Regions from separate parts of the Bradyrhizobium amphicarpaeae genome, predicted to be linked through region 1. Evidence: predicted binding sites of a transcription regulator. Region 1 holds the regulator's gene; each other region holds the start of a gene.
What was found. Region 1 encodes LexA, which represses DNA repair genes until DNA is damaged. Its sites were predicted from a motif close to TGTTCNNNNTGTGTTCNG; they were not measured.
Positions count from the first base shown of each region.

Region 1 (6,001 bases):
ACGACGGACGTATCGACGTGCTGGGCAAAACCTATCTCACCAGGCAGGCCTCTCTCCTGCTTGAATTCGCCAGAACCACCTCGGATTCTGACCTTTCCGCCAAGCTGATCAGCAAGGCCGCCGACCTGAAATCTCAGGCCGACCCGCTGCCGGACAAGGATCAAGGCCCGAGGGCTCCCGATGTCGCATTCGTCAACCCGGATGCGCCGAGCGGGCGTTGACCGATGCATGGCCCCTCCTGCCGACCAGTCCCGTCGTCTGGATGATGCGACGCCAGGCCTGAGTCTGTCTTCGATACGGGCTGAAAGCGGCAGCATGGTCGCCCTCGTCTGCAATTTTGCCTCCGCCTCCGCGCTCGGTTAGAACACTGTCGGAACATTTCGTCCGAACGCGCCGAGCAGGAGTTTCGCCGTGGCCTTGATGCCGGTTTCCGACGCCCTGGCCGCGGTGCTGGCGGGCGTTGAGCCGCTGCCTGAACAGATGGTTTCGCTCGACGAAGCCTACCACCGGGTGCTCGCGCGTGACGTCGCCGCGCGGCGCACGCAGCCGCCGCAGGCCATGTCGGCGATGGACGGCTACGCCGTCCGCGCGGCCGACGCCGCAGCGATCGATTCCAGGTTGACTGTCATCGGTGAGGTCGCGGCCGGCCGTCCGTTCACAGGACGGGTCGGCGCAGGCGAAGCCGTGCGGATCTTCACTGGCGGTGTCGTTCCGGAGGGCGCGGACGCGGTCGTGATCCAGGAGGACACCATTGCGGACGGCAAGAGCGTCACGATCAAGGAAGCTGCGATCGTGGGTCGGCACATCCGCCCCGCTGGCGTGGATTTCCGCGAGGGTGACGTCCTCTTGCGCAAGGGGACCCGTCTGACTGAGCGCGATCTCGCCCTCGCGGCCGGCATGAATCACCCGTATCTCGCCGCCTGCCGACGCCCGAAGGTCGCGATCCTCGCCACCGGCGACGAACTGGTGATGCCGGGCGCCACACCCGGGCACGGCCAGATCGTCTATTCCAACGGCTATGCCCTCCACGCGCTCGCCCGCAGCGAGGGTGCCGAGACCATCGACCTCGGTGTTGCCGCCGATACGCTGGAGGCCACCACCGCCGGCATCCGCCGCGCGCGCGAAAGCGGCGCCGACATCCTGATCACGACCGGAGGCGCATCGGTCGGTGACCACGACCTGGTCCAGCAGGCCCTGCGGGACGAAGGCATCGCGATGGCGTTCTGGAAGATCGCGATGCGGCCCGGCAAGCCGATGATGCACGGACGGTTGGGGGCGATGGGCGTGATCGGCCTGCCCGGCAATCCCGTGTCGTCTTACGTGTGCGCCTTTCTGTTCATGGTGCCGCTGATTCGGGCGCTGTCGGGCCGTTCGGTGATTCATCATCATCGCGAGCGCGCCGTGCTGGGTCGCGATCTCGGTGCCAACGACCAGCGCGAGGACTATCTGCGCGCGCGCCTGGAGCTGCGCGACGACGGCACGCTCGTCGCTCTTCCCGTCAGCCATCAAGACTCCTCTCTGCTTGCGAATCTTGCTGCAGCACAGGTACTTCTCGTGCGCGCACCGTTTGCGCCGAAGGCCGAGGCCGGCAGCCCCTGCGAGGTGCTGCGGCTCCCCGTCTGACCTGCGCGGCCACACGCATTCCGCGTGTCTCGTTCTGTTCACGCAAAATTAAGCAGTTGCGGAACATGTATCGAACATATAGTGTCCGTTCATGATTTGTTTCGAGGATGTAGCGGCTTATCGCTGAATTCATCGTCTCGGAATCGAACGACATCAACCGGGGGACTTTGGTCGAGATGTTAACGCGCAAACAATACGAGCTTCTGCGGTTCATCAGCGAACGCTTGAAGGAAAGCGGCGTGCCGCCGTCCTTCGACGAGATGAAGGATGCGCTCGACCTGCGCTCGAAATCGGGCATCCACCGCCTGATCACCGCACTCGAGGAGCGCGGCTTCATCCGCCGCCTGCCCAACCGCGCCCGGGCCATCGAAGTGATCAAGTTGCCGGAGCTCCAGGCCGCCGCCGGCAGCCGACGCGGCTTCACGCCAAGCGTCATCGAGGGCAATCTCGGCAAGATCCGCGCGAGCTCCAGCCCGTCCGCAGACGAGGGCGAGCGGCCCGTTGCCGTGCCCGTGATGGGCCGCATTGCGGCCGGCACCCCGATCGAGGCGTTGCAGACCCGCAGCCACACCATCAGCGTGCCGCCCGACATGCTCGGCTCCGGCGAGCATTACGCGCTCGAAGTGCGCGGCGATTCCATGGTCGAGGCCGGCATCCTCGACGGCGACATGGCGCTGATCCAGCGCAACGAGAGCGCCGATACCGGCGACATCGTCGTGGCGTTGATCGACGACGAGGAAGCCACGCTCAAGCGATTCCGCCGCCGTGGCGCGTCGATCGCGCTGGAGCCTGCCAATGCCGCGTATGAGGTGCGCATCCTGCCGCCGAACCGCGTGAAGATTCAGGGCAAGCTGATCGGGCTGTACCGCAAGTACTGAGTCCGGACGGTCTCGATCAAGAAGTCTTGTGCGCCTCGCGCGCGCGGCTGCGGTCGGCATCGCCGATCAGAGATTGGAGCGGACGATGGTCCGCGCCGGCTGGATAGTCTTTCTGGTATTGCACAGACTATCCGGCCCCTTCTCCGCAGCGGCATCGTCGGCCGGGTGCGCAACAAGCATTGCTCCTCTTTCCCCACGACGCGGTCAATCTGCATTCTGGGCCTGCGGGCACCGACACGCGCCTGCCGAATGTAGGTGAGCGAACTTTGTTCCTATTGGATTCGGGAAAGATAATGTGATCTCGGCTCGCCGATCCGAGCCGCAGATTTGCCTACAACCAGGCAGACCGTCACGCGCTTCCACTCTGACAGGGGCCTGCGCCTCCAAAAGAGGTGCGGGTCGCTATCTCTGCATTGAGGAGCACCCGATGTGTGACTACAGCCTGCATGCCGTCGCGACGCGCCCCGCAGAAGTCGGCGAGACGATCGTCACGACAACGTTCCGCGGCACCTCGACGCGCGGCTTTGCCTCCGAAGCCGATCTCTCCGTCGCGGTCTGCCTGTTGCCGGGAACGGAACTCGCCTTCGCCGACAACGTCCGTTACGACAACCGCTGGATCTGGACGCGTACCGTCAACTCCCGCGTCGGCAAGTTCGGCAAGATCGATCCGCACATTCCCGATCGCCATCACGACGCGATCGAATTCCCGGACGGCAAATCCGTGCTGGTGACGCAGCTCGTCGAAGGCCAGCGCGCAACCGTCCTGCAGCTGCCGGTGACCCAGCCGGTCAGCGAGCGCAAGCGTGAGATCATCGCCGACAGTCGCCCGACGGCTCCGCGACTGCCGATCGGCTGACGAGGGCTTCAGTCCTCCGCCTGAAGATCGGCCTCCGCCGGGGTCGCATCCTTGCTGCGCGGAGCCGCCGCCCTCGGCACGAGAGCTCCTTCGAATTCACCCTCGCCGGCAGCTGCCGGCGACCAGGGGCGGCTTGTGCCACTCGCCCTCACCGGCTGAACGGAAAAGCCGTCGCCGCGTGGCGTCAGGGCCAGCGCACCCTGGCGAGCGAGCCGCTGCCGATCCACCACCATCGCCGCACAATCGGGCGGCGCCGGCCGAGACGTCACCACCAGTGCGGCCCGGTTGCAATCATCCGCCAGCGCCTCGATGCGCGAGGCCAGCGCGACCAGCCGCCCGTCGGCGAGCGGCGTCACGCAGCCGGATTCGTCGCACGATATGCCGCTCGCCAGTGCACCACTGCCGGCATCGCGCGGATCGGCGTCGGCAGACAGCCACTCCTTCAGCAGGAAATTGTCCTTGCCCGTCCTGATCAGGTGCAAGCGCCCGTCCCCACCCCGCACCGCGACGCTCGCGCCATCCCCGGCAATCAGGATATCGGGCTGCCGCACCGAAAGGCCCCAGGCGATAGAGGCCAGCAGCACCATGGCGCCGCCCCAGCGCAAAGGCGTGCGCAACAGGCCCATCACGATGATCCCCAAGCTCGCTGCGATCAACGGCGCGATACCGAACGCCGGGATGCGGCCGACCGCGCCCGGCAATGCCGCCACCCAGCGCGAGACCACGACCATCCAGTCGATGCCGATCCCCATCAGCCACCAGAACGCGCCGTCGAGCCCGAACGGCGCCGCGAGCAGGCCCAGCAGCCCGGCCGGCATCACCAGCGCCGAGACCACGGGCATTGCGCCGAGATTGGCGAGCACGCCGTAGGGCGTGACGCGGTGGAAGTGAAAGGCGGCATAGGGCGTGGTTGCAAGCCCGGCGATCAGCGAGGCGAGGAACAGCATCGCGATCTCGCGGCCGCCCCACATCGCGACGCGCGCGGTCGCCGAATGATCGGGCGAGGCGAACAGGTTCGGCATGCCGATCTGCACCAGCGCGACGAGCCCGAGCGTCGCTGCAAACGACATCTGAAAACTCGGATGCACCAGCGCTTCGGGCGCGACTGCGAGCACGATCAGCGCCGCCACCGCGAGCGTGCGGAACGTGATGGCGCGGCGATCGACCATCACCGCGATCAGCACCACCGCCGTCATGAAGAACGATCTTTGCGTCGCGACCTCAGCGCCGGACAAAAGCAGGTAGAACGCAGCCGCGACCAGCGCCGCGGCGGCCGACCATTTCTTGATGGCGAAGCCGGCCGCCAGTCCCGGGATCAAGGCCAGCAGAGCACGCACCGCGAAGAACACCACGCCGGCGACGACCGCCATGTGATAGCCGGAGATCGAGAGCACGTGCCCGAGCCCCGAAATGAACATCGCGTCGTTGACGGGCGTCGAAATCGCATCGCGCCGCCCGGTCAGCAGCGCCGTCGCGATCGCACGGTTGTCGCCCTCGAGCGTGGCGCGGATGCGCGCATCGATCGCATCGCGCAGGCCCTGCATGAAGGCGGCATAACGCAGCCGCAGGCCGCCTTCATCGTGCGGGATTGAAGCGGTGATCGCGCCCATCACGAAGCCGGAGGCACCGATGCCCTGAAAAAACATGTCGCGCGAAAAATCATAGCTGCCGGGGCGTACCGGTGAGAGCGGTGGCATCAACCGCGCCTTGAGCTGCACGAAGCTGCCGACCGCGGGCGCAGTGCCCTTGCGCACGGAGAGGCGGACGCGTTCCAGTTTGACCTCGCTGCGCTGCGCCTCCATCGCGGTGACGCGCAGCACGAAACGGTCGGTGCGCTCGCGGATGTCGCGGGCCTCGACGAAACCCGACAGCGACACCGAATAGAGCGGTTTGGCCAGCACGGGATGGGCGATGCGCGCCGTCTTCCAGGTTGCCACAGCAAAGCCGGCCGCGACCGCCGCAATCATGATCGCAGGCGCAAACAGCCGGCTCCGCCGCAACAGGATCGCGCCGAACAGGAAGGCGATCGCCGTCGCGGCAACAACCCACAGCACCGGCTCATGATCGGCGGCAAAATACAGCGCGATGCCGCCGCCGAAGGCGACAGGCACCCACGGCAACAGTCGCCCGGCGCCGGCCTCGGCGCGGGCCCATTCCCGCAACGTCTCGACGATTGCCGGCCAGGCCCCAAACCCTACCGGCGCGAAGCCGCCAGCTGGTGCGGCACGGCCGACCGGCCACGTCCCGGCAACTCCCTGGGACCGTACTGGCCGGCCCGGCTCCGCCATATCCCTGCACCTTACGCGACGCGACTGACGCGGAGGCTACCGGAACGTGCAGCGGCGCGAATAGCGGTACAGACCGGGAACGAGGGGAGCCGCCCCTACTTTTCCTCTTCCATGGTCACGGCCACGTCCGCTTTGGCGGACAGCCGCACCTTGTTGCCCTCGACGCCGGCAACGAGGCCCTTGTCGATGAAGTGATGGTGGCCCTTGTGACTGCCCTCGCCGCTATCCTTCTTGGTCAGCTTGATGCGATTGCCCTCGACCTTGTCGACGGTACCGACATGGACGCCGTCGGCGCCGATGACTTCCATATGCTCTGCGATGTTCTGCATGGTGAGTTCCTCTTCTGGACCCACACA
Region 1 covers NZ_CP029426.2:3,936,816-3,942,816, forward strand. Annotated here, with positions in the region: gene CIT40_RS18295 (hypothetical protein) at 18-221, shown strand; gene CIT40_RS18300 (molybdopterin molybdotransferase MoeA) at 412-1,623, shown strand; gene lexA (transcriptional repressor LexA) at 1,800-2,501, shown strand; gene CIT40_RS18310 (hypothetical protein) at 2,929-3,357, shown strand; gene CIT40_RS18315 (ComEC/Rec2 family competence protein) at 3,366-5,645, opposite strand; gene CIT40_RS18320 (DUF2171 domain-containing protein) at 5,741-5,974, opposite strand.

Region 2 (6,001 bases), 2.0 Mb from region 1:
TGCTCGGCTGGACCGTGTTGAGCCAGCTCAAGCACAATCCGTTGACCCGCCATATCCCCGTGCAGATCATCACGCTCGACGAAGATCGCCAGCATGCGCTCGCGCGCGGCGCGTTCTCCTTCGTCAACAAACCGACGACGACCGAGGGCGTCTCGGCCGCGCTGACGCAGATCAAGGAATATGCACGCCCCAGGCGCAAGCGGCTCCTGATCGTCGAGGACAACGAGGCCGAGCAGCTCTCGATCCGCGAGTTGCTGCATCACGACGACATCGAGATCGTGACGACCGACACCGGCGCCGGTGCGCTTTCGACGCTGCGCGAGGCCCCCTGCGACTGCGTGGTGCTCGACCTCAGGCTACCCGACATGAGCGGCTTCGAGGTGCTGGACCAGATTCGCAACGACGAGGCCCTGTCGAACATCCCGGTCGTGGTCTTCACCGGCCGCGAGCTCTCCGCGGACGAGGATGCGGAACTTCACACCATGGCGCGCAGCATCGTGGTCAAGGGCGTGGAATCGCCGGAACGCCTGCTCGACGAGACCGCATTGTTCCTGCACCGCGTGATCACGGAACTTCCGCTCGAGAAGCAGCGCATGCTGGAGAAGCTGAACAGTTCCGACGAGGACCTGATCGGCAAGACCGCCCTGCTCGTCGACGACGATGCCCGCAACATCTTCGCGCTGTCGAGCGTGCTGGAACGGCGCGGCATGAAGGTGCTGACGGCCACGACCGGCCGTGAAGCCGTCACCCTGGTCGAATCCAATCCGGAGATCGCCATCGTGCTGATGGACATCATGATGCCGCAGATGGATGGCTACCAGACCATCGGCGTCATTCGCGAAAACCCGGCCTTCGCCCGCCTTCCGATCATCGCGCTGACCGCCAAGGCGATGAAGGGCGACCGCGAAAAATGCCTGGAGGCCGGCGCGTCCGACTACCTCGCCAAACCCGTCAACACCGATCAATTGCTGCTTGCGATCCGCATGTGGCTGCACCGTTGAGTTTGGATCCGCGAATGGACCACGAAAAGGTCAACATCCTCCTCGTCGACGACCAGCCCGCAAAGCTGCTCGCCTATGAGGTGATATTGAAGGAACTCGGCGAAAACCTCGTGATCGCCTCGTCCGGCCGCGAGGCGCTGGAGGTGCTGCTCAAGACCGAGATCGCGGTGATCCTGGTCGACGTCTGCATGCCCGAGCTCGACGGCTTCGAACTCGCCGCGATGATCCGCGAGCATCCGCGCTTCCAGAAGACCGCGATGATCTTCATCTCCGCCATCCAGGTCAGCGACATCGACCGGTTGCGCGGCTACGAGATGGGCGCGGTCGACTACGTGCCGGTACCGGTCGTGCCGGAGGTGCTGCGCGCCAAGATCAAGGTGTTTTCCGAACTCTACCGCAAGACCCGCGAGCTGGAACGGCTGAACCAGGAGCTCGAGGATCGCGTCCGCGCACGCACGGCGGAACTGGAGAACTCCACCACGAAATTACGCGAAAGCGAGCAGCGGCGCAGCATGGCGATCGCCGCCGGCAAGATGGGTTCCTGGGACTGGGACTGGATCAGCGGCGACTGGATGTGGGACGAGGGGCAATATCGCATCTTTGGCGTCAACCCCGAAAGCTTCGCGGTCAACCCGGCCAACGTGCAGGCGCTGCTGCATCCCGATGACGTCGAGCAGTTGCGCAAGGCGGTTGCCGAATTCAACATGGGCACGCGGGCCTATGAGACCGAGTTCCGCATCCTGCGGCCCGATGGGGAGGTGCGCTGGTGCGTGGGCACGGCGGCAGCAACGGTGGACGACAGCAGTCGCGTCGTGCGCGTGAGCGGCGTCACCGTGGACATCACAGAACGCAAGCGTGCCGAGGAACGGCAGAATCTGCTGGCCCGGGAAGTCGATCATCGCGCCAAGAACGCGCTGGCCCTGGCGCAGTCGATCGTGCGCCTCACCCGCGCCGACGAGGTCAAGGCCTATGTCAACGCCGTGGAGGGACGCATCAACGCCTTGGCGCGCGTGCACACCATCCTGTCGCTGTCGAGCTGGCAGGGCGCCGAGCTCTCCAAGCTGATCGACGAGGAGGTTGCGCCCTATTCGCTCGGCGGCCAGATCGTGTTGGCGGGTCCGGAGGTCCAGTTGCTGCCGACGACGGCTCAGACCTTGGCGCTCGCGCTGCACGAGCTCTTCACCAATTCGGCCAAGTACGGCGCCCTCTCGACCAGGTCGGGACGGCTCGCGATCGGCTGGCAAGTCGAGGACCAATTGCTGACGCTGAGCTGGGAAGAATCCGGCGGCCCACTCGTCATGCCGCCGAAATCTCGCGGCTTCGGCACGCGGAGCCTGCTTGCGAGCGTCGAGTCCCAGCTCGGTGGACAAGCGCAATTCGATTGGCGGGCCGAGGGATTGGTGTGCCGCCTGGAGGTGCCGCTGATACGCAAGACGGCGGCGACCACACCCGGAAAATTCGACGCCGCAAGCGCGTCCGGATTGCAACGCGCCTCGGGCTAGCCCGACGCCACCATCCTCGTTCGCCGGGGCGGCCGCGCTTGCTCGGCGAGGCGTCCTTCGAGCCAGGCTTCCGTCCGGGCGAGATCGCGCAGCGCCCTGGCGTAGCGGCGGGCCGCACTTCGCTCCACGCCGCGTGGCAGTTTGCGGGCCTTGCGCAGCAGGTCCGCAGCCGCGTTGCGATAGGCCAGCGAGCGGTAAAGATAGACGACTTCACCCATATCGAATGTTCCCGTTTTGCTGGTCTTCATCCTCGCAAATCCGGCATGAACGTCGGATGAAGCCGTCATGAAGATTTCTCCACGCATCTGGAACCGCGAAATGTCATCCGCGTTTGCATGCCAGTTCGGGATGCGGTTCCATGCGCGCAAGAAAGTCTTCGGACCTGATCTCTCCGACCGGCCTCATCAGACTGATGACGCATGCGATGATGGGCGCGGCGCTCGGCCTTACCTTCGGCCTCACGCTGATCCTGTCCAATCCCGCCGTCGCCAGCCTGCTCGATCACGGCGGAAGCCAAGCCGCGATCGTCTTCGCCCTCACCCTGGTGACGACGTTCGCGATCGGCGCGACACTCACCGGCGCCGTGTTCATCCTCGTGGAGGACAAGCAAACTTGAAGCGTGCGTGCGGCTCGGCCGACGTGTCCTCAGGAACTCCTTCGGCAAATGGCGGTTGGCAGCCTGCGTCAATTTAACTCAGGGAGTTCCCCGCATGACGAAGACGAAGCTCGTTCTCACCGCAATATTGGCCACCGGCCTCGCCGCCGCGCCGCTCGCCGCACAGGCCAAGTCGCACAAGGCGAAACACGGATCGTCGATGTCGTCCTCGCAGACCACCGGCGCCAACACCAAGTCCTCGAAGGGCGCGGATCCTTCCGGCCAGGGCGGCTCCGGTCCCGGCTCGGACCAAGGCGGCACCATGATGAACAAGAGCGGCAAGGGCATGAGCAATTCCAAGTGAGCTCAGGCCGACCAACTCAGACAAAAGCCCCGCGGCGACGCGGGGCTTTTTCGTTGCAGGAGAGCTGCTGTCACTCAGGCAGCGTTGCGCTGCACGTGACGGCCCTCCTTCACTTCTTCGATGATCTTGGCGCTGAACGCTTCCAAGTCACCGGGATTGCGCGAGGTGATGATGCCCTGGTCGACGACCACGGCCGAGTCTTCCCATGCCGCGCCGGCATTGATGACGTCGGTCTTGATGGACTTGTAGGACGTCATCTTGCGGCCCTTGGCGATGCCCGTCTCGATCAGGAGCCACGGCGCATGGCAGACGGCGGCAACGACCTTCTTCGCATTGAAGACCTCCTTGATGAAGGACAATGCTCTCGGCTCGAGGCGAAGCAGGTCGGGGTTGATCTGTCCGCCCGGCAATACCAGGGCGTCGTAGTCGCTGCTGGAAACCTGGTCCAGCGTCTTGTCGACCGTCACCGGCCGCCCCCAATCCTTCTTGTCCCAGCCCTTGATCTCGCCGGCCGTGGGCGAGATCACGTGAACCGTAGCGCCGGCCTGTTTCAGACGGTCGCGCGGCACTTCCAGTTCCGACTGCTCGAAACCATTCGTCGCGAGAATGGCAATGGTCTTGCCTTTGAGATCCATGGAACGCTCCATTGCTGTAAGAGGAGCCCGGTCAATCGGCCGTCACGGCTTCCGTTCCGTGAGCCGGCCGGCATCTCACGGGGATGTGCAGCGGGGATTGCAGAAGCGTTCGCACGAGGGAATCCGCTCGCAGAACTCAGCGCGAGACGCTCGCGCGCCCGGAACTGCCGACTGTCTTGATGAGACGAAGGCGAACCGGATTGCGAACGTCGGGCAGGACACCGCCGCCGCCGGCAGCCTTCCATTCGTTGATCAGCAGGTCGACCTTCCGGCGCAGATCCATCTGCAACAGCGCCTGTTCGGCGCAATCGCGGTCGCCGTTGATGCGGTCGCGCACCGAGGCCTCGACGCCGGCCATTTCAAGCCTCAAGGCGCTGATTTTACGTCGAATTTCATTAATTCTATTGTCCATGGCTTGTTAGAACAAAATAAGAACATATAGTCAAGGCACGATTTTCAGGAGGGAGAAGCGACATGCAGGTTCAAGGTCGATACGACGCCAGCGTTTTCCTCACCGAGCAGATGACGCGGACGCAGGGGATGAGGTTGAAACGGCTGAGCGAAGAGGCCTATCAGCCCGCGCAATATGCGCGCGATCTATCGTTCAGCGAGGCCGCACGGCGCATTCAGGTGCTGGAAGCCGAGATCGATCTGGCGAATTCGTTCTAGGCTGCGTCGCGCGTCTGCAACGTGGGTGCGCGCTTCCGGAACCATGCCCTTGTCGCGAGGTTTCCCCGGCCAAGGGAGAACATGCATGGCACGCAAGGCAAAGAGACGCCGCTATTCACCCAGCTCCGGCAGCGATGTCGAGAGCGAGATGCGGCGTTACAAGAAGGGCACCGCGAAGAGCGGGCGCAAAGGCCGTGGCGGTCGCGTGAAGAGCCGCAAGCAGGCGATTGCGATCGGACTGTCGAAGGCACGCAAGAAGGGCAAGAAGGTCCCGAAGAAGGCTGCCAAGACGCCGTCCAAGAAAACGTCCAAGAAAAGGACGACCAAGAAGACGACGACCAAGAAGACGACGACAAGGAGAACCACAAAAAAATCGTCGAAGCGCAAATCCAGCAAGCGCTGACGGCGATCCGTCTCAGATCATGCTGCCCGGCATGAAGCAGCGGATCGAGACCCCGAACGCGGTCTTCACCGGCCACACCATGGTGCGGCCGGCCCGGTTCGGCTCAGTGATGACGGCCTCGTCCGGCACCTCGATCCACTCGCCGTCGAGACGCACGCGATAGTGCCCGTTATGCGAGTCCCAGTCGGGATCGGCGACGGCAAACCCGTCCGCATCCGAGCAGCATGGGCCGAGGTGGCTGCGCAAACCGTCGAACCATGGCTTCAGGGGTGAATCCGCGTAGCGGCCGTCGTCCCGCCCGAGAGCGTTTCCGCCCCAGAGCACGAATGGCGCCACGAGCAGCGCACTCCTTAGCGAGAGCTTCAATCGATCCATGTCGGCACCGATCACATGCGAACGAGCGGCCAGTTCCACAAAGCGGCAGCAGGTTCGAAGTTCCACGCTTGCAACCCATGCCGGCGGCGGCGTTGCCACCGAAGAGTTGCACCATCAGGAACTCTGATGACCGAACACGGCTTTTTCGGACGAACCGCGTCATCATTGTTGCCGTTAACGAGAATGTTATCGATCACGTCCCGGCTAGCCTGAAGACAAATGAAAAAGGCGGCCACAAGGGCCGCCTTTCTTGATCAACGCCGATCGACGTTCGGCTCAGGCGAACGGTACCGCGACGAACCGGGTCGCCTGCGCGTTCCTGACCTGCAACAGCACGCTGTGCTTGCCGGACGATTTGGCCTGAGCCAGCTCGGATCGGACGTCGCCGACATTGGCGACGGCCTTGCCGCCGACATTGAGGATGACGTCGCCGGTCTGAATGCCACGCTCCGCCGCC
Region 2 covers NZ_CP029426.2:1,959,846-1,965,846, reverse strand. Annotated here, with positions in the region: gene CIT40_RS09325 (HAMP domain-containing protein) at 1-1,001, shown strand, start outside; gene CIT40_RS09320 (HWE histidine kinase domain-containing protein) at 1,016-2,503, shown strand; gene CIT40_RS09315 (hypothetical protein) at 2,500-2,871, opposite strand; gene CIT40_RS09310 (hypothetical protein) at 2,862-3,119, shown strand; gene CIT40_RS09305 (hypothetical protein) at 3,214-3,462, shown strand; gene CIT40_RS09300 (type 1 glutamine amidotransferase domain-containing protein) at 3,537-4,097, opposite strand; gene CIT40_RS09295 (hypothetical protein) at 4,234-4,455, opposite strand; gene CIT40_RS09290 (DUF3072 domain-containing protein) at 4,572-4,766, shown strand; gene CIT40_RS09285 (DUF6496 domain-containing protein) at 4,852-5,169, shown strand; gene CIT40_RS09280 (hypothetical protein) at 5,182-5,544, opposite strand; gene CIT40_RS09275 (Do family serine endopeptidase) at 5,821-6,001, opposite strand, start outside.
Region 2: CIT40_RS09290 (DUF3072 domain-containing protein) is a predicted target of LexA. The motif match lies at 4,517-4,534, and genes of this name have one in related genera.

Region 3 (6,001 bases), 2.7 Mb from region 1:
AGGCAATTTGCGCTGGGATATCATCGAGCTACTGTTCTTCGCCTATCGCGACTTCGTCGGCGACCCCGACCAGGAGCTGGAGGCTTTCGGCTTCGGCCGGGCCCATCACCGGGTCATGCATTTCGTCTACCGCTATCCCGGCCTCAAGGTCGCCGACCTGCTCGACGTGCTCCGCATCACCAAGCAGTCGCTCGGCCGCGTGCTCAAGCAGCTGCTGGACGAAGGCTACATCGTGCAGAAGACCGGCGACAATGACCGCCGCCAGCGGCTGCTCTACGCGACGCCGAAGGGCGAGGCGCTGGTGCAGAAGCTCGCCGGGCTGCAGACCACGCGGATCACCAAGGCGCTCGCCGAAATGGCGCCGCAGGATGCGGAAACCGTCAAGCGCTTCCTGCGCGCGATGATCGATCGCGACGATCCGGACAAGGTGCTCGAGACGATCTTTGCTTCCGTCAACCAGGACACCAAGGAGTGACCGTGCCACTTGCTGCCACGCTCGCCCGCCCGCCAGCGCGCCCGGCCGATGATGCGCCGCATCTGCTGCTCGTCGACGACGACCGCCGCATCCGCGATCTGCTCTCGCGCTTCCTCGCCGCTGAAGGCTACCGCGTCACCACCGCCGCGAGTGCCGGCGATGCGCGCTCGAAGCTGCTGGGTCTGCATTTCGACCTCTTGATCCTCGACGTCATGATGCCCGGCGAGACCGGCTTCGATCTGGCCCGCTTCATCCGCACCTCCTCCTCGGTGCCGATCGTGATGCTGACGGCGCGCCACGAGGCGGAAGCGCGTATCGAGGGCCTGCAGATCGGCGCCGACGACTACGTGGCAAAACCGTTCGAGCCGCGCGAGCTGGCGCTGCGCATCAACAACATCCTCAAGCGCGCCGCGCCGCCGCCGCAGGCCACAGCGGTGGAGAAGATCGCGTTCGGTCCCTACATCTATCATCTCGATCGCGGCGAGCTGCGGCAGGGCGAGGAGGTCATCCACCTCACCGACCGCGAACGCGAGATGCTGCGCATTCTCTCCGAGACTCCGGGCGAGACCGTGCCGCGCAGTGCGCTGACCGGCAACGGCAGCGTCAACGAGCGCGCCGTCGACGTGCAGATCAACCGGCTCAGGCGCAAGATCGAGACCGACCCCGCCAATCCGCTGTTCCTCCAGGCGGTGCGCGGCATCGGCTACCGCCTGGTGGCCTCGCCATAAATCAGTGAAGCGCGACCGATGAGCACGATCGATACCGGCCTGACGCTGCTCCGAAGCGCCGCCGGCCGCGTCTCCGCCGCCAACGGCTGGATGGGCAACGCGTTCAAGGGCTGGATGCCGACCGGCCTCTACGCCCGTGCGCTCCTCATCATGATCGTGCCGATGGTGGTGCTGCAATCGGTCGTCGCCTTCGTGTTCATGGAGCGCCACTGGAACACGGTGACGCGGCGCCTGTCGGCCGCGGTGGTGCAGGACATCGCCGCGCTGATCGACGTCTACAAAGGCTATCCGCAGGACAAGGACCGCGACCAGATCCGCCGCATCGCCCAGCAGCGCCTCGGCCTCGTCGTCGACTTCCTGCCTCCCGGCGACATGCCGCCGCCGGGACCAAAGCCGTTCTTCTCGCTGCTCGACCAGACGCTGTCGGTGCAGCTCGGCCGCCAGATCGGGCGCTCGTTCTGGATCGACACGGTCGGCCGCTCCAACCTCGTCGAGATCCGCATCCAGCTCGACGATGCCGTGATGCGCGTGTTCGCGCAACGCAGCGCCGCCTATGCCTCCAACTCGGAGATCTTCCTGTTCTGGATGGTCGGGACGTCGTCGATCCTGCTGATCGTCGCCGTGCTGTTCCTGCGCAACCAGATCAAGCCGATCCTGCGCCTGGCGGACGCTGCCGAAAGTTTCGGCAAGGGCCGCGACGCGCCGAACTTCAGGCCGCGGGGCGCGCGCGAGGTGCGGCGGGCGTCGGTCGCCTTCCTCGAGATGAAGTCGCGCATCGAGCGCACCATGGAGCAGCGCACCGCGATGCTCGCCGGCGTCAGCCACGATCTGCGCACGATCCTGACCCGCTTCAAGCTCGAGCTGGCGCTGATCGGCGACAGCCCGGAGCTCGAGGGGATGCGCAAGGACGTCGACGAGATGTCGATGATGCTGGAGGATTACCTCGCCTTCGCCCGCGGTGATTCCGGCGAGCAGTCGCAGCCGACCGACATGGCGCAGGCGCTCGAGGAGCTGCGCAGCGATGCCGAGCGCCACGGCCACATCGCGACGGTGGCGTTCCACGGACTGCCCGTGGTGACGGTGAAACCTGCCTCGTTCAAGCGCTGCCTCGCCAACCTCGTCACCAACGCGGCGCGCTACGGCAAGGCCATCGCCATCGCCGGCCAGCGCGATCACCGTTACTTGACCGTGACGGTCGACGACGACGGCCCCGGCATTCCCACGCATTTGCGCGAAGAAGTGTTCAAGCCGTTCCTGCGGCTGGACAACGCCCGCAACCAGGACGAAGGCGGCACCGGCCTCGGCCTCGCCATCGCCCGCGACATCGCCCGCTCGCATGGCGGCGACATCACGCTGGGCGACAGCCCGATGGGGGGATTGAGGGCGAGCGTGAGGATACCGGTGTAGCCGAGCCAGCTGTAGCCCGGATTGCGCTCCGCTCCATCCGGGCTACGAACTCGCGAAGTTCTATTTCGGCAGCAGCGCCTTCAGCTTATCCATATCGCGCACGTTCATCTTGAAGCCGCCGGGCATCACGATGTCGCCCGGTTTCTGCTCGGGCTTGCAGGCACCCAACCACTTCGCTTCGAGCGTCGTGGTCGTGTCCCGGCCTGCCGCGCCGGCTGCGCCGCCCTGCGCGTGCGAGGAGGTCTTCACCGTATAGGCCGAGTTGAAATCGCCTGATATCTCGGCGTGCGAGGTCGTGCTGATGCCGGCGACGCTGCACTCGGAATCGCTGACATAACCGGTTGCGGTCTTCTTGATGTCCTGCTTCGAGCAGATCTGCTTGGCCATCGGGGAGACGTTGTTGTTCATCTCCTTGTCGACGGTCTCGTCGGTGCAATGCTGCATGGTCATCTCGGGCATCGGCGTGCCGGTCCTGACCATCTTGATTTCCCAAAGACCGGCCTTGCGCACCGGCAGGTCGTCGGCGCAGGCCACGCCTGCGGACAACGCAAGGCAAAGGGTCGAGCCGAGCAAAGCGAGTTTGCGCGTCATGCGAGAAGCTCCCGGCTGAAATTGCGGCGTTTAGGCGACGCCTCAGTAGAGCGTGCGGATCGGCTGGTCGGCGGCGCCATAGGGCACCCAGCGGCAGGAGAACGAGATGTAGCCGCCCTCATAGGCCTGCACCGCCAGGAATTTCACGACCTTGCCATAGCGCGCGCAGTGATCGACCGCGGCCTGCCGGGCATCGACCTGGGTGGCCATCGAATAGGCGATGATGCCGCCGGTGTCGTTGCCCTTGAAAGGCGGCACATAATCGGCGCGCGCCGACTGGCTCGCCATCATACCCGAGACAACCAGGCTGGCGAGAAGACCCGCGGCCGCAATGATTCGCATTCCCGTCACTCCAATTGGCTGGCCGCCAGTTTACGGTGCCGGGAGGGAAGTGAAAAGAACGGAAGCCCTGCCAACCACGATGTTGTGGTCAACTCCTGGCGAAGTGTTGCCGCGCTGCACTTGACCTCCCCCGGCCTTCGCGGCACCGTCCACGCCCAAGCAAGACTTCAGCTGTCCGGATTGACCATGCGCGCCTCCTCCCCGAAATCGCTCCGCTATGCCGCCCTACTCGGCCTCGTGTTCGGGGCGATGTCGCTCGGCGAGGCCCGGGCCGCCAATCCCCTGGAGTTGAATTTCTGGCTGAGCGGGCCGCGCTATGACGGCACTGTCGCCGATTGCGACAGGGCGCTGCCGACCATCGCCACCCAGTTCTGGGAAAAAGAAAGCACGTTCTGGAATTCCTCGTTGAAGATCACCGGCTTCTCGGCCGTTCGCGAGACCGCGTTCCGGCCCTGGCAATCCGACAACATTCCGCGCCGCTACTGCACGGCCGACGCCATGCTCAATGACGGCAAGGTGCGCAAGGTGCATTACTCGCTCATCGAGGATGGCGGCTTCGCCGGCTACGGCAACGGTGTCGAATGGTGCGTGGTCGGGGTCGACCGCAACTGGGCCTACAATCCGGCCTGCCGCGCCGCCAGGCCCTGATCGGAAGGCCCTGATTCGGGTCGCTTGCGGCGCTGAATAGCGGTCGCCTGAATTTTGTTCTTGAAATGTTCCTATCGCCTGCTAGGCTTTCCTTGCACAGTCTAGTTGAGGGGCGTCGCCATGTTTCATTCCAGATTGCATTCGTTCTCCCGGCTCGTGATCTCACTGACCCTGGCCGCCGGGCTGGCCTTGCTCGCCGGCGGCGCAAACGCCCAGGACAAGCGGCAGAACGCGCCCGGCGAATTCGACTTCTATGTGCTGTCGCTGTCGTGGTCGCCCTCGTTCTGCGAAGAGGCGGCCGAGCGCGGCGGCCGCTCGCAGATCCAGTGCGGCGGCCGGCCTTTTGCCTTCGTGGTGCATGGGCTGTGGCCGCAATATGAGAATGGTTTCCCCGAATATTGCCAGCGGCCCGCACCGCGGCTGAACCGCAGCATCGTCTCCTCGATGCTCGATTTGATGCCGGCGCCGGGCCTGATCTTCAACGAATGGGACAAGCACGGCACCTGCTCCGGCCTCGCCGACCGCAGCTATTTCGAGACGATCCGCAAGGCGCGCGCAGCGATCAAGATTCCGGCCGAATATCTCGATTTGTCGCAGGCCAAGACCCTGGCGCCGGCGGAGGTCGAGGAAGCCTTCATCAAGGCCAATCCGGGGCTGAGCAATGCCGCCGTCTCGGTCACCTGCAACCGGACCCGGCTGTCCGAGGTCCGGATCTGCCTCAGCAAGGACCTGCAATTCCGCGCCTGCGACGAGAACGAACGCCGCACCTGCCGCCGCGACCAGGTGACGATGCCGCCGATCAGGGGCGGCTAGGATTTGTTCGCCGTCATTCCGGGGCCCGCAGAGCGCGAACTCTGATGCGCAGTCGCGCATCTGAGAATCCATCCAGCAGCATGCTCCGTGGCGAAATGGATTCCGGGCCCGGTGCTGCGCACCGCCCCGGAATGACGGGAGTTACTTTCATCGCGCGATGTCGTAACTCTGCGCCATGAACTACCACCACGCCTTCCATGCCGGCAATTTCGCCGATGTCATCAAGCACATCGTGCTGGCGCGCATAATCACCTATCTGCAGGACAAACCGGGGGCGTTCCGCGTCATCGACACCCATGCCGGCGCCGGCCTCTATGATCTCGACAGCGACGAGGCGCGCCGGGGCGGCGAATGGCTGACCGGCATCGCGCGGCTGATGCAGGCGCGCCTGTCGAACGAGAGCGCGGCACTGGCCAAGCCCTATCTCGACATCGTCCGCGCCTTCAATCCGAAGGGTGAACTCAAGGCCTATCCGGGCTCGCCGCTGATCGCGCGCGGCCTGCTCAGGCCGCAAGACCGCCTCGTCGCCTGCGAGATCGAGCCGAAGGCGCGGAAGGCGCTGATCGCCGTGCTGCGTCGCGACGAACAGGCCCGCGTGGTCGACCTCGATGGCTGGGTGGCGCTGCCGGCCTTCGTGCCGCCGAAGGAGCGGCGCGGCCTCGTGCTGATCGATCCGCCGTTCGAGGCCAAGGACGAGTTCGAGCGGCTGGGCGAAGCCTTCTCGGCAGCCTTCGCGAAATGGCCGACCGGCATCTATGTCATCTGGTATCCGGCCAAGAACCGGCGTGCCACCGACACGCTGGCCCAAACCGTGGCGCGGCTCGCAGCTGCAGCAAAGCCTCCCGGAAATTGTCTGCGCCTGGAGTTCAGCGTCGCGCCCCAGCTCGATGGCGGGGCTCTCGCCTCCACGGGGCTCCTGATCGTCAATCCGCCCTACACGCTTCAGGGCGAACTCAAGACGATCCTGCCCGAGCTGGAAATGCCGCTCGGCCAGGGC
Region 3 covers NZ_CP029426.2:1,216,498-1,222,498, reverse strand. Annotated here, with positions in the region: gene CIT40_RS05910 (MarR family winged helix-turn-helix transcriptional regulator) at 1-475, shown strand, start outside; gene CIT40_RS05905 (response regulator) at 472-1,203, shown strand; gene CIT40_RS05900 (ATP-binding protein) at 1,222-2,610, shown strand; gene CIT40_RS05895 (DUF3617 domain-containing protein) at 2,671-3,201, opposite strand; gene CIT40_RS05890 (hypothetical protein) at 3,244-3,543, opposite strand; gene CIT40_RS05885 (hypothetical protein) at 3,730-4,191, shown strand; gene CIT40_RS05880 (ribonuclease T2 family protein) at 4,312-5,004, shown strand; gene CIT40_RS05875 (23S rRNA (adenine(2030)-N(6))-methyltransferase RlmJ) at 5,180-6,001, shown strand, end outside.
Region 3: CIT40_RS05880 (ribonuclease T2 family protein) is a predicted target of LexA. The motif match lies at 4,247-4,264, and genes of this name have one in related genera.